3 regions of the Halomonas sp. G11 genome follow, and region 2 is predicted to be linked to each of the others. Evidence: predicted binding sites of a transcription regulator. Region 2 holds the regulator's gene; each other region holds the start of a gene.
What was found. The regulator sigma-54, encoded in region 2, starts transcription at its own class of promoters, with help from an activator protein. The targets are predictions, from matches to a motif close to TGGCACNNNNNTTGCTNT.
Positions count from the first base shown of each region.

Region 1: the regulator sigma-54 is predicted to act here: its motif matches at 2,483-2,500, upstream of ADS46_RS13120 (P-II family nitrogen regulator).
Region 3: the regulator sigma-54 is predicted to act here: its motif matches at 2,041-2,058, upstream of glnL (nitrogen regulation protein NR(II)).

Region 1 is NZ_LYXG01000034.1:25,416-30,488, reverse strand. It holds gene ADS46_RS13135 (ferredoxin--NADP reductase) at 1-157, shown strand, start outside; gene glnK (P-II family nitrogen regulator) at 282-620, opposite strand; gene ADS46_RS13125 (ammonium transporter) at 788-2,035, opposite strand; gene ADS46_RS13120 (P-II family nitrogen regulator) at 2,081-2,419, opposite strand; gene ADS46_RS13115 (accessory factor UbiK family protein) at 2,752-3,114, shown strand; gene ADS46_RS13110 (helix-turn-helix transcriptional regulator) at 3,244-4,218, shown strand; gene ADS46_RS13105 (TonB-dependent siderophore receptor) at 4,372-5,073, shown strand, end outside.
Region 2 is NZ_LYXG01000040.1:95,256-100,328, forward strand. It holds gene ADS46_RS14205 (KpsF/GutQ family sugar-phosphate isomerase) at 1-531, shown strand, start outside; gene ADS46_RS14210 (KdsC family phosphatase) at 553-1,089, shown strand; gene lptC (LPS export ABC transporter periplasmic protein LptC) at 1,096-1,674, shown strand; gene lptA (lipopolysaccharide transport periplasmic protein LptA) at 1,678-2,172, shown strand; gene lptB (LPS export ABC transporter ATP-binding protein) at 2,183-2,932, shown strand; gene ADS46_RS14230 (RNA polymerase factor sigma-54) at 3,037-4,458, shown strand; gene hpf (ribosome hibernation-promoting factor, HPF/YfiA family) at 4,545-4,853, shown strand; gene ADS46_RS14240 (PTS sugar transporter subunit IIA) at 4,858-5,073, shown strand, end outside.
Region 3 is NZ_LYXG01000005.1:107,595-112,667, reverse strand. It holds gene glnA (glutamate--ammonia ligase) at 1-1,319, shown strand, start outside; gene ADS46_RS03420 (DUF4124 domain-containing protein) at 1,400-1,921, shown strand; gene glnL (nitrogen regulation protein NR(II)) at 2,128-3,186, shown strand; gene ntrC (nitrogen regulation protein NR(I)) at 3,183-4,610, shown strand; gene ADS46_RS18695 (DUF6435 family protein) at 4,633-4,809, opposite strand; gene ADS46_RS03405 (YqiA/YcfP family alpha/beta fold hydrolase) at 4,880-5,073, opposite strand, start outside.

The sequences.
Region 1 (5,073 bases), on a different contig from region 2:
GCCCATCGACCCGCGCCAGGACCGTGCAATGATTTGCGGCAGCCCCGCCATGCTCGACGACACCAGCGCGCTGCTCGATGAGCTGGGCCTGAACATCTCGCCGCGCATGGGCGAGCCGGGCGACTACGTTATCGAACGCGCCTTCGTTGAAAAGTAAGGTCGAAACGTAACACGCTCAACGGGCGACTCGCTCAGCAGCAGACCGCCCAATAAAAACCCCCGCCACTCGGTGCCTAACAGCAGCGCTTGGCGGGGGTTTTCGTGTTCTGGCGCGCGGGGCGTTATACCGCGTCTTTACCGGTCTCGCCGGTACGAATACGGATCACTTGCTCGAGCGGCATGACGAAAATCTTGCCATCGCCGATCTTGCCGGTATTCGCTACCTGGGTGATCGCCTCGATGACCTGCTCGACCATGTCGTCGTCAACCGCCACTTCGAGCTTCACTTTGGGCAGAAAATCGACCACATATTCAGCGCCCCGGTATAGCTCGGTATGGCCCTTCTGACGACCAAAACCTTTGACTTCGGTGACGGTAATGCCCTGTACGCCAATGTCGGAGAGCGATTCGCGCACGTCATCAAGCTTGAAGGGCTTGATAATGGCAGAGATTAGTTTCATTGCGAGATCCTCTAGCTGGGTAGCCATGAAAATGAAAGATAACAAGCCTAGCGCGCTGCTCGTTATCCGTTACCTATCAGCATACACCGCTACCGGCGCAGAATAAAAAAAGCCTCCCCGAAGGGAGGCCAGTGACGAGCGCTTGTGCTCACCTGATTGGCATTGAATTACTTCTTGATACCGAATTCAGGGTAGGCTTCAAGACCGCACTCGGCGATATCGACGCCTTCGTACTCATCTTCTTCGCTGACCCGAATACCCATGATGGCTTTCAGGATCAGCCAAACGATCAGGCTGGCAATGAAGACCCAGGCGAAGATGCCCACGATACCGATGAGCTGAGGGCCGAACGATGCGCCATCATTACTCAACGGCACGGCCAGCACGCCCCAGATACCGACGACACCGTGAACGGAGATGGCACCGACCGGATCGTCCAGTTTCACCTTATCCAGCGTGACGATGGCGGCCACGACGATCAGACCACCAATGGCGCCGATAATCGTCGCGCCCAGTGCCGAAGGCGACAGCGGGTCAGCGGTAATGGCAACCAGGCCAGCCAGCGCGCCGTTGAGCGCCATGGTGAGGTCCGCTTTACGGAACCACAGCTTGGCGAGGATCAGCGCGGCGATCACACCACCCGCGGCCGCAGCGTTGGTATTCACGAACACCTGAGCGACGTTGTTGGCGGAATCGACAGCGGCCAGCTTCAATTCAGAGCCGCCGTTAAAGCCGAACCAGCCCATCCACAGGATGAAGGTACCCAGCGTCGCCAGCGGCATGTTGGCACCCGGAATCGCATGGATGGAGCCATCTTTGCCGTACTTGCCCTTACGCGGCCCCAGTACGATAACGCCTGCCAACGCGGCTGCAGCACCGGCGAGGTGCACGATGCCCGAACCGGCATAGTCAGAGTAGCCGACTTCGGCCAACCAGCCGCCGCCCCAGGTCCAGTAGCCAGACACCGGATAAATCACGGCCGTCATCACCACGGCAAACGCCAGGAAGGCCCACAGTTTCATGCGCTCGGCGACCGCACCCGAGACGATCGACATCGCGGTTGCAACAAAGACGACCTGGAAGAAGAAGTCGGAACGCATGGAGTAGTAAGGTGCGTCATCGCCACCGGCGGTAACCGCATCCACGCTATTCTCAGCGCCGATCAGGAAGCCCAGATTGGGCAGGAAGCCACCGGCGTTGCCGGAGTACATGATGTAGTAGCCCACCAGCAGGTACATGGTGCAGGCAATCGCAAACAGCGCGATATTCTTGGTGAGAATTTCAGCGGTGTTCTTGGAACGCACCAGGCCAGCTTCCAGCATGGAGAAGCCAGCGGCCATCCACATGACCAGCACACCGCAGATCAGAAAGTAAAACGTATCGAGCGCGTAGCTCAGATCAGTCAACTCATTCATTGTAAGTTCCCCGTTGAACTAAAGAAATGATCCGTAACGTCAGGTTTAAACGGCGTCCGCACCGCGTTCACCCGTCCGAATCCGAATAACGTCCTCAAGCGGCGTGACAAATACCTTGCCGTCGCCGATCTTGCCGCTGTTGGCCGCGCTGCAGATCGCATCGAGCACGCTTTCGAGGCGACCGTCGTCGACGGCGACCTCGACTTTTACCTTGGGCAAGAAATCGACCACGTATTCGGCGCCGCGATATAGCTCGGTATGGCCTTTCTGGCGGCCGAAGCCTTTGACTTCAGTGACGGTAATGCCCTGAACACCGTTGTCGGCCAGTGCTTCGCGAACGTCGTCGAGCTTGAATGGCTTGATAATGGCGGTGATGAGTTTCATCCCGAATCTCCCCTGCTGGATTAAGGAGCGGCCGAGCCGCCCAAAAAAAGTGCCTGCTCCACTAATGCGCATACCGTGCCATCTGATTTTTTTTACTTATATTTCATTGCTTTAAATGTAATAGAGTGAGGCATGCTGGCGACTCACCGCCAGCAACACGCGCTAACAAGTCGGCTATTGCACCAAAATTGATCAAAGGCAAAACGCAAGCGCCCCACCGTAGGGCATAAACGGGAGGCACAAATTAGCCCAAGAAGCATGCGAATCCCGCCTGGGTTGCGTATCCTGATATCAGATAGCCATATCGAGACATTGACCGATAGGAGAAAGCCATGGCGCCTCAAGACCGTATTAGCCGACTCGCCCAGCAAATCGGCGACCGCTTGCAGAACGCTTCCCAAGCGCCCGAAGATATCCAGAAGGGAGTTCATCAGGTGGTCCGCGGGGCCTTCGACCGCCTGGAGCTGGTGTCCCGCGAGGACTTCGATATTTTGATGGACGTATTGCAGCGCACCCGCTCACGGGTAGAAGCGCTGGAACGCCAGGTCGCAAGCCTGGAAGCCGCGGTGGACGCCCAGGCAGCCGATACCTCGACGCCCGTCGAAGCCGAGGCACCGCCGCTACCCGCAGAGCCCCAGGCGGATTCCGATAACGCCGACACCAAAGGCGATGAAGACAAACCCAAATCGCAATGATGAATGCGAATAAATATCATTGACTACTACTGTGCACGTGGTAACGTAATTCGCATCCAATGATGCGGGCAATGCATCAATGCCCCATTTTGATGCATTGCCGAATTTCACCGTTACCGTGATGCACGCATGACCACCGCCACCTTCGGCCCCCAAGCCAGCCAACCGCTTTATGAGCTAACGCCAGGGACGCTTGCCCAGCTAGGCCAGCGTTTCGGTATCGACTATCGCATTCGCAATGCCCCTGCCGGAGCGAGCGTCGCCACCGGCAGCGTTCGCGATGTTGCCCTGCCTCAAACCATGCACTTGACGCTTTCCGACCTGTGCGTGAACTGCGCCTATAGCTCGGCCTCCCGCCAGACGGCGCCCTGGTTTATCAGCGTGGTGCTGGAAGGTCATATCAGCGCCTGCCTGGGCTCCCAACGCATCGAACTTAACGCAGGCGACGGCATGTGCGCCCATTTCACTGCCGAGCAGCCGCTTACGGTTTTCCAACCGGCCCAGGCAAGGCTGCACACGGTAAATCTGGCGGTGCTCGCCACCAACACCCTGGACCTGCCATCGGTCCCCCCCTCACCGGGCTTGTACCCTTGGCGCTTATCGACCGCCTTCACGCAACTATTACGCGATACCGCCGCCGAGCCGCTGGCCAACTGGCGCCAGCCACTGATCTGGCAAGGCCTGGCCCTACAGCTGCTAGGTGAAGGATTACCGAATTGCGCGCGGCAAGACCCGGCTAAACCGCTGGCGGCACAGGCTCAGCCGGTTATACCGGCTCGTGACGAGGCGCGCTTAGCCGCCCTCCATACCCGGTTGGCGTCTCATCCCGAGCGCACGTACTGCCTCAGCGAGCTGGCAAGGGAAGTGGCGATGAGCCCAAGCAGCCTGCGCCAGAAATTTCGTGCCCGCTATGGCTGCTCAATTTTTGATCACCTGCGCCAATGCCGCCTGGCACGGGCCTATCAAGCCCTGCAACGAGGCATGAGCGTTCAGCAAGCCGCCCACACCTGTGGCTACCGCCACGCCACCAATTTCGCCACGGCGTTTCGTCGCCGCTTTGGCATCGCTCCTCATGACGTCATTTCACAGCGCGCCCCCCGATGAATTTGGCATTGCGCATAGCCAATTTGGCAGATCGCATACCTACTTCCTGCATTAAAAAGTAACAATTCTCATTACTAGAATTATCAAGGGATCGTTACCATGCCAATTTCAGCTTGCCACTTCCGCCCATCGCTGCTGGTCATTGCCGTCGCCATGGCCAGCAGCGTCCCCTTTGCAGCCGCTCAGGAAACCCAGCGCGACAACCTGGGCACGGTGACCGTCACCGCCCAGCAGGCGGCCACCAAGGTGGAAACGCCGTCGATCGAAACGCCCCAGAGCGTATCGACCATTACCCGCGAGGATATGGACAACCGCGGGATTAGCACCGTACAGCGGGCGACCGACTACACGCCCGGGGTCTATAGTAACCAGATCGGCGCTTCCAACCGCTTCGACTACCTGGTGCTGCGCGGTTTCTCCGATGGCAGTTTGAGCAACACCTTTCTCGACGGCCTGAAACTCATCGGCGATACCAACTCGCATAGCTCCCTGCGCGTCGACCCCTGGTTTCTGGACAGTATCGAAGTGGTCAAGGGCCCCGCCTCGGTGCTCTACGGCCAGGCCTCGCCAGGGGGCGTGGTGGCACTTAACAGCAAGCGCCCAGAGTTCCAGTCCGGCGGCGAGCTACGCTTCCGCGTGGGTAACAACAACCAGCGCAGCGCCGCCTTTGACCTGACCGGCCCACTCGGGGAAGAACAGCGCGTGGCCTATCGACTGGTGGGCATTGCCAGTGCCGCCGATACCCAGTTTGGTCCGACAGAGGAGGAACGCTACGCCATTGCACCGTCGCTCACCTGGGATATCAGCGACGCCACCAGCCTGACCCTGGACGCCTACCTGCAGGACGAACCCGAG
Region 2 (5,073 bases):
TGCCCGCTGGATCTAGCGCCGACAAGCTCCACGACAGCGGCATTAGCCCTGGGCGATGCGCTCGCGGTTGCCCTGCTTGAAGCACGCGGCTTTACCGCCGAGGATTTTGCCCTGTCGCATCCCGGCGGCAGCCTGGGCCGACGCCTGCTGCTACGCGTTCGCGATTTGATGCACCAAGGCGATCGCCTTCCCCAGGTTGCCCTGGGCAGCCCCCTACGCGATGCGTTACTGGAGATCACCCGGCAGGGACTGGGGTTCACCTGCGTGGTGGACCCAGACGGACTGCTGGTCGGCGTATACACGGATGGCGACCTGCGCCGCACCCTGGATAATTTCCACGACCTGCGAGATGTACGGGTAGATGACGTCATGACCCGACCTGGCAAACGCATATCTCCCGACCTTCTCGCGGCGGAAGCCGTTCGCATCATGGAAGACAATCGCATTACCGCGCTGGCAGTGGTGGACGAACACCAGCGCCCGATAGGCGCGCTGCATATGCATGACCTGCTTGCCAGCGGCGTTATTTAACTTCAATCGACCGGAGACCCAATGTCCCTTTCTGCTGACCTACTCGACCGACTACGTCGCATTCGCTTATTTGCCCTTGATGTCGATGGTGTTCTCACCGACGGTCGGCTTTACTTTCAAGCCGACGGTGTCGAAATCAAAGCATTTCATACCCAGGACGGCCATGGGCTCAAGCTGTTGAAACGCGCAGGCATCTCGGTCGCCTTGATCACCGGCCGCGACTCCCCCATGGTCAGCCAGCGCGCCGCCGCACTGGGCATTCCCCACGTTTATCAGGGCTGCGAGGACAAACTGGCCGCCCTTCGCGGCCTTTGCCAGCGCCTGGAGCTTGATTTGTCTCAAGTTGCCTATTGTGGTGACGACCTGCCCGACCTGGCCAGCATCAAACGCTCAGGCGTCGGCATCACGGTACCCAACGCCCCTGACTACATGCACACCCACGCTGACTGGGTCACCGAACGCCTGGGGGGGCACGGTGCTGTCCGCGAAATATGTGATACGTTGCTTGATGCTCAGGGTCACTGGGGCGCGGTTGTCGATACTTATCTACACGGCTGAGGCACTATGCTAAAGACATGGCCTACGCGTCTGGGACTGGCACTTATCGTGCTGGCTCTGGGCGGCTTGCTGGTATGGCTGGACCCGGGCGGCCTTCAAACCGTCCCGACAGACCCGGACGCCCGTGCCGAGGAGCCAGGCCACGTCCTTCACGATGCCGAACTGACGCTGTTTGATGAGCAGGGGAATATTCAGCAGGGATTAACCACGCCTCGCCTGGTGCATACTCCCCAATCCGCCTCGACACTCGCCGAGACCCCGCATGCCACGCTTTATGACAGCGAGCGGCGCGTCTGGAACGCCACGTCAGAGATAGGTACGCTTAATACCCGTTCTCAGGAGCTGACGCTTTCGGGCGACGCAAGATTGATCGCCCCTGAAGAAGGCTGGCAGCTTGACACGGACGTTCTGCACTATGAGGGGAAAACCGCCCATGCGTGGAGTGACACTCATGTGCTGCTCCAGCAACCACCCCAGCGCATGACAGCACGGCGTATGGATGCATGGCTCAACGAGGAGGAAGTGCGGCTTGAAGGTGACGTTCAAGGCCACCACCCTCCGGAGACGCAACCCGGACAGGAATGAAACATGAAAGCGTTTATCTACACGGCGATGGCGGCTGCCTGCCTAGTGCCTTTTTATGCGACGGCGGATAACCACCAGCAGCCGGTTGAAGTCGTCGCCGACCAGCTCGACCTGGATCAGCGCGCCGGTACAGCGGTCTACACCGGCGACGTCGAAATTCGCCAAGGCAACATGCTGATAAGAGGCGACGAAGTGGAAATCCAGCGTAACGAGGAAGGCGAGCTCTCCCGGGCCACAGCGCTGGGCGAACGGGCCTATCTGCGGCGCCAGCCCGAGGATCAGGATGGCCCGATGGAAGGCTGGGGTCGGCGGGTGATCTACCATGTCGCCGAGCGCCGGGTCGAGTTGATTGATCAGGCGGAAATCATCCAGCAAGGCGACCGCTTTACCGGGGGACGCCTGGAATATTTCATCGACCAAGAGGTCGTCAAGGCGCGTTCCGATGTCGACAATCAAGAGTCGCAGCGCATTCGCATGACGCTGCAACCCGAAGGTTAAGGAGAGCCAGATGGCCGTTGCCGACAACAGCGCAACACGAACGCTATACGCCCGTCACTTGGCAAAAAGCTACAAACGCCGGCGCGTGGTGAAAGACATCAACCTGGATATCTCACAGGGCAGCATCGTCGGCCTGCTCGGCCCCAATGGCGCTGGCAAGACCACGTCATTCTACATGATTGTCGGCCTGGTCAAGGCAGATGCAGGCAGCGTTGGGATTGATCACCTCGACCTTTCCCGAGCGCCCATGCACGAGCGCGCCAAGGCAGGCATTGGCTATTTGCCCCAGGAGGCGTCGATCTTCCGCAAGCTTTCCGTCGCCGACAACATCATGGCCATTTTGCAAACCCGTAACGACCTGGACCGCGCCGGACGCGAAGCACGCCTGGAAACACTCCTGGAAGAGTTTCATATCACCCATATCCGCGACAATATGGGCATGAGCCTTTCCGGGGGCGAACGGCGGCGCGTCGAGATCGCAAGGTCCCTCGCCACCGAACCTGCGTTCATTCTGCTTGATGAACCTTTCGCGGGTGTAGACCCCATCTCCGTGGGCGACATCAAGTCGATCATCCGCGCCTTGAAAGACCGCGACATTGGCGTCTTGATTACCGACCACAATGTGCGTGAAACACTGGATATCTGCGACGTGGCCTACATCGTTGGCGACGGGCATATCATCGCCAGCGGTTCGCCGGACGCTATTCTTGACAATCAGGAGGTACGTGACGTTTACCTAGGTGCTGATTTTCGTCTCTAAAGCCCTTAATGGCATATTTATTGCCAATGGCATACTTATTGCACTTGCACCCGATCACAACTCGCACTAGGGTGGATGCTTTCCGATAAACGAGTGGTTCTCAGATGGTCATGAAAGCTTCTCTTCAACTGCGGATCGGCACCCAGCTCACCATGACACCTCAGCTGCAGCAGGCGATTGCCCTGCTACAGCTATCAACGCTCGATTTACGCCAGGAAATTCAGCAAGCGCTCGATGCCAACCCCATGCTCGAGCAGGAAGACGAGTTCAGCGAAAGCGAACAAGCCGCCAGCGAGCCGGAAGAAAGCGAGTGGGCAGATAGCATTCCCAAGGAGCTGTCCGTCGACAGCGACTGGTCAGATACCTATCAGGATACGGCTGGCAGCGGCAGCACAAGCAGCGACGGGCCTGACTTCGAGCGCCAGGCAGCCGGGCAAAGCCTTCATGGCCATCTCCTCTGGCAACTCGCCATGACCGATTTGAGCCAACGCGAACAGTTAGTAGCCGAAAGCCTGATTGATGCGCTGGATGCTAACGGCTATCTCACCCAACCCCTTAACGACATCCGTGAAGGACTGCGAGATCAGGGCGTGGAAGGCCTCAGCCAGCGCGAGGTCGAAACCATTCTGCTGCGGCTGCAACAGTTCGAGCCCACCGGCATCTTCGCCCGCGATCTTCGCGAATGCCTGATGCTTCAGCTCGCCGCCCTGCCCGACGACACCCCGCTGCTGATGCCTGCCCGGCGGCTGGTCCGCCAGTTCCTGGAAGCCCTGGGCAAGAACGATCAGCGCCTCCTCAAGCGGCGACTCGGTCTGGACGATGCACAGCTCGATGACGTCATCCAACTGATCAGAAGCCTGGACCCGCGCCCCGGCAGCGTTTACAGCGCCACTGACGATAGTTACGTGATTCCCGACCTGGTGGTTCACCACGATAACGAAGGCTGGCACCTCGAACTCAACCCCGAGGCCTTGCCCAAACTCAGGATTCAACCCGACTACGCCAGCCTGATCAAGCGCGCCGACAAAAGCCAGGATAACCAATTTCTCAAGGATCACTTGCAGGAAGCCCGCTGGCTGATCAAAAGCCTCTCCAGCCGCAACGACACCCTGCTACGCGTTGGGCGGGAAATCATTACCCGCCAGATCGGCTTTCTCGAACACGGCGAAGAAGCCATGAAACCGCTTATCCTGGCCGATATTGCCGATGCGGTGGAGATGCACGAATCGACCATTTCTCGTGTCACCACCCAGAAGTTCATCCATACACCGCGGGGCATTTTCGAACTTAAATACTTCTTTTCCAGCCAGATCAGTAGCCAGGACGGCGACAGCCACTCCAGTACGGCCATTCGCGCACGCCTCAAAAAACTGATCCAGGAAGAACCCCCCGGCAAACCCTTGTCGGATAGCCGTCTGGTCACCCTGCTGGAGGAAGCCGGTATCCACGTGGCCCGACGCACGGTCGCCAAATATCGCGAAGGCATGGGCATTCCTTCGTCCAGCGAACGCCGCCGCTTACGTTAGGCAAATGGAAACTCACTACAAGGGCTTTGCTTAACGCCAAAAAGGGTTACAATCGAAGAACAGTCCGACGGATAAGGAGTACGTCAATGCAAGTCAATATCACCGGTCATCATGTAGAACTGACTGACGCCTTGCGTGACTATGTCAACGAAAAGTTGGAACGCGTTGAGCGCCATTACGACAACATCACCACCGTACAGGTAACGCTCTCGGTCGAAAAAGAGCGTCAACAGGCCGCCTGTACGCTGCACGCTGCAGGCGCTGACTTGCATGCCGAGGCCCTTGATAACGATATGTACGCCGCCATTGACGCCCTGGCGGACAAGATCGATCGACAACTCGTTAAGCATAAGGAAAAAGCACAAGCCCGCGCCCAGGGCGCAGGTGTGCGTTAATTCAATGACGTTGGCCACAATCCTCCCCCCGGAACGCGTTCTCTACGATGTGCCCGGGGGCAGCAAAAAACGGGTGCTGGAGTTTTTCAGCACCTTTATCGCCCAAAACATTCCCAGCCTCGACAGCCAGGAGGTGTTCAGCCGTCTGATTGGCCGTGAACGCCTCGGCAGTACGGGGATTGGTAACGGCGTGGCGATTCCCCATGCGCGAAGTCCGCAT
Region 3 (5,073 bases), on a different contig from region 2:
ACGTGACCGTGCCCGCCCGCGATGTCGACGAAGAGTTTTTCGAAAACGGTCAGATGTTCGATGGTTCGTCCATCAACGGCTGGAAGGGCATCAACGAATCCGACATGATTCTGCGTCCGGAAGACGGTACTGCCTATCTTGACCCCTTCACCGAAGATGCCACCCTGGTGCTCCGCTGCGACATCATCGAGCCGGCCACCATGCAGGGCTATGACCGTGACCCACGCTCCATTGCCAAGCGCGCTGAGGCGTACCTGCAGTCAACCGGTCTGGGTGACACGGCTTTCTTCGGCCCTGAGCCCGAATTCTTCATCTTTGACGAAGTCCACTGGAAATCCGACATCCAGGGCGCCATGTACAAGATCACCTCTGAAGAAGGTGCATGGGCCACGGACAGCCAGGTAGAAGGCGGCAACCTGGGTCACCGCCCGCGTGTCAAGGGCGGTTACTTCCCGGTTCCGCCGGTCGACAGCTTCCACGATATCCGCGGTGCCATGTGTAACACCCTGGAAGCGATCGGTCAGTCGGTAGAAGTTCACCACCACGAGGTGTCCAACGCCGGTCAGAACGAAATCGGCGTGAAATTCAACACGCTGGTGAAGAAAGCCGACGAAGTCCAGGAAATGAAGTACGTTATCCACAACGTAGCGCATGCCTATGGCAAAACGGCCACCTTCATGCCGAAGCCGCTGGTAGGCGATAACGGCTCGGGCATGCACGTTCACCAGTCGTTCTGGAAAGACGGTGCCAACCAGTTCGCGGGTGATGAGTACGCGGGTCTTTCTGAAATGGCGCTGTACTACATTGGCGGCATTATCAAGCACGCCCGTGCCCTGAATGCCTTTACCAACGCCTCGACCAACTCGTACAAGCGTCTGGTACCTGGTTTCGAGGCCCCGGTCATGCTGGCCTACAGTGCCCGTAACCGTTCGGCGTCCATCCGTATCCCGTATACCGCCAGCCCGAAAGGCAAGCGTGTTGAAACCCGCTTCCCTGACCCGACGGCCAACCCGTACCTGGCCTTTGCGGCCATGCTGATGGCCGGTATCGACGGCATCAAGAACAAGATCCATCCTGGCGATGCCATGGACAAGAACCTGTACGACCTGCCGCCGGAAGAAGGCAAGGCCGTGCCGACCGTGGCGAGCAGCCTGGATCAGGCGCTGGAAGCGCTGGACACCGACCGTGCCTTCCTCACCGAAGGCGGCGTGTTCACCGACGAAATGATCGATGCCTACATCGAGCTCAAGATGGAAGACGTGGAGCGTATTCGCATGACCACGCACCCGGTCGAGTTTGATATGTACTATAGCTGCTAAGAACAGCTGCTAATCTCACCTATGTGGTGCAGATAAGCCTAAACCCCGCCACGGCGGGGTTTTTTTGTTAAGGGGGGCATATGTCGCGTAAGGCGTTAGTGGCGCAGGCAAAAGGCTGGGGCATGGGCCTGGTGCTGGTCGCATGGGGGGATATCACGGTTGCATCGTCCACCGTCTATCGAGTGGTCGATGAACACGGCAATGTCACCTTTTCCGACACCCCGAGCGAAGGCGGCGAAGCGCTTGAGCTGGCGCCGCTGCCGGGGCTGCCAAGCGAGTACGCGAAGGCGCCCGAGGCACCGCCTGCGGCCCCTGGCCAGCCCTTCATGCCTTACGACCGCTTCCAGATTCGCTCGCCAAGCGCTGGTGCCGAGGTGGGGGCCGCCACGCCGGTCATGCTCAGTATTGTGCCGCGGTTACGCGATGATCATCGGGTGCAGCTGCGGGTGAATGGCGAACTCAGCCAGTCGGCGCTGCACAGCGATGTGTTCTGGCTGGCGAACTTGCCCGCCGGTCGGCATCGGCTTCAGGCTGAGTTGTTGGATAGCCAGGGGCGGCGGCAGCACCGCACAACCGCGGTGACGATTGTGGTGGCAGAATAGCGCTAATGCGCCATTATGGTGCATGCGATGGCTGGAAGCGTCGATGGTCTGCGCTAAAACGGCTCGCCATGCACCGCCACACGGCGCAAGTGACGTGCAAATCAGCGCGCTGGCGCATTTGGCGCGCTTTTTGCAGTTCTCTCTACATCTTTCCAGCGGAAGGTTGACCCAAGATAATGGACGAGGCGACTTTGCAAGACACCACCATGCACCAGCGTTTACTTGAACACCTCACCACGGCGGTGCTGCTGCTGGACGGCCGCCTCAATGTGCGCTGGATGAACCCTGCCGCCGAGGCGTTGTTTGCCGTGAGTCTGAGCCGAGTAAAGGGGATGAGCCTTGACGGAATGCTGGGCGGTGATGAAAGCATCGACGAAGTGCTGGCCAAGGCACGCGACGCCTTTCATCCCTTTACCCAACGCGAGGCGCGCATTACGCCGCTGAACAGCGATCCGCTCACCGTCGACTATACAGTGACACCGCTCTCTGACATGGAGCTGCTGCTGGAAGTGGAGCCCCGCGACCGGCTGATGCAGATTTCCCGCGAGGAAGCGCTCACCACCCGCCAGGAAACCATCAAGGTACTGGCCCGTGGCCTTGCTCACGAAGTCAAAAACCCGCTGGGCGGTATCCGCGGCGCGGCGCAGTTGCTGGAGCGCGACCTGGATAACCCGGCGTTGCGTGAATTTACCCATATCATCGTCCAGGAAGTGGACCGGCTACGGGACATGGTGGATTCCATGCTGGGGCCCAACTACATCGTCAAGCACGAGCCGGTCAATATTCACAAGGTGCTCGAACGCGTGCGTTCATTGCTGATCGCCGAGCACCCCTGGGTGGATATTCAGCGCGATTACGATCCCAGCCTGCCGGAGCTGTTCGGCGATGAAGCACAGATGATCCAGGCGGTACTGAACGTGGCCCGTAATGCGGTTCAGGCCATGGGCGATGCCGAGACGCCGACGCCGACCCTGGTACTGCGCACGCGCGCGCGCCGCCAGTTTACGCTGGGGGCCGAGCGTCATCGTCTGGTCAGCGAGGTGGGCATTATCGACAACGGTCCGGGCATTCCCGGCACCCTGCAGGAAACCCTGTTTTACCCGATGGTCTCGGGCCGTGCCGAAGGCAGCGGACTGGGACTGTCGATCGCCCAATCAATTTTGCACCAACATCAAGGGCTGATCGAATGCGACTCACGCCCGGGGCGCACCGAATTTCGTTTATTGATTCCCTTGGTTATTAATGTCACCGGAGAAGCGTCATGACAGAGCCTGCCCGTAATGATGTTGCGCGGGTCGTCATTGTTGACGATGACCGTGCGATTCGCTGGGTACTTGAACGTGCGCTGGCGCAACCCGACCTCGAGGTTGAATGTATCGAGCGTGCCGACACGGCCCTTTCCCGCTTGCTTGAGAGTCCGCCGGATGTCCTGGTTACCGATATTCGCATGCCGGGGATCGATGGGCTGGACCTGATGGCCCGGGTACGCGAGGCCCACCCCGACTTGCCGGTCATCGTGATGACCGCGCACTCGGACCTGGACAGTGCAGTGGCGTCCTATCAGGGCGGTGCCTTCGAGTATCTGCCCAAGCCGTTTGACGTTGATGAGGCGCTGGCGCTGGTACGTCGTGCCATTGCCCATGCTCGCGAACGCCAGCGCCCGGTCACGGTACCGGAGGGGCTCAACGCTGAAATTATCGGTGAAGCCCCTGCCATGCAGGAAGTATTCCGGGCGATCGGACGGCTATCCCACTCGCACATCACCGTGCTGATCAACGGTGAGTCGGGGACCGGTAAAGAACGTGTTGCCGAGGCGCTGCATCAGCACAGCCCGCGCCAGGGCAAGCCGTTCATCGCGCTGAACATGGCGGCGATTCCCCGGGACTTGATCGAGTCCGAGCTGTTCGGCCATGAGAAAGGGGCCTTTACCGGTGCAACCTCGCAGCGTCAGGGGCGCTTTGAACAGGCCAATGGCGGTACGCTGTTTCTGGATGAAATTGGCGACATGCCAGCGGAAACCCAGACGCGCCTGCTGCGCGTACTGGCCGACGGCGAGTTCTACCGCGTGGGGGGGCATACCCCGACCAAGGTCGACGTGCGGATTATCGCGGCCACCCACCAGAACCTTGAATCCCTGGTCGACGACGGGCGCTTCCGGGAAGACTTGTTTCACCGCCTGAACGTCATTCGCATCCACTTGCCGAAGCTGGCCGAGCGGCGTGAGGATATCCCCAGGCTGACGAGTCATTTTCTGGCCGAAGCGGCCAAAGAGTTGTCCACGGATGTGAAGGTGCTGACCCCCGAAGCGGAAGCGCATCTGACCCGCCTGCCCTGGCCGGGTAATGTTCGCCAGTTGGAAAACATCTGCCGCTGGCTGACGGTGATGGCCTCGGGGCGAGAAGTGCTGGTGGAGGATTTGCCAGCAGAGCTGCGCTCACCCAGCGCCTCGGAGTCCAGCGCCCACGGCGATTGGCGCAGCGCTTTTCGCGACTGGGCAGATCACGCCTTGGCGGAAGGCCATACCCATCTGCTGGAAGAGGCGGTGCCGGACTTTGAGCGCATCTTGATAGAAACCGCACTCAAGCATACCGGCGGACGTAAGGGCGAGGCGGCAGAGCTGTTGGGTTGGGGGCGCAATACGCTGACCCGCAAACTGAAGACGCTGTTACCCGCGCTGGCGGACGAATAGCTGAAACGACCACCAGGGTTTGCTACTGGTCTGCTTTTTTAAGGCGCTCTATTTCAGCGAGCAGCGCATCGGCTTCTTCCGTCAAGGTGGCGTTCGCTCGCATGTCACCGTTGCGGGAAGCTTCCATGGCGGCTTGCAGCTTGCGTTCGTAGTCTTGCTGTAGCTTCTTTTTAGGGTCGCGCTTGAAAAGGCCAAACATGGACGCTCTCCTTCTGTGTGTACATTGTTTGTACACCTTTGGGGAGTGTTTGTCTAATGCTGCGAGACCTTTAACGGCGTGAACAGGCGATCGAGCGGGCGTGCAATACGGCGCTGCATCGCATCAGGAAGGCGTCGAAGTCGCTGAGCAGGGTATCAAGGCTTTCGTGGAGGCGATGATCGTCATCCAGCATGCGCAGTGACAGCTGCTGACGTTCGGCCCAGTCAATGACAGGGCGAGGTGGGATCACATCATCCTGCCAGC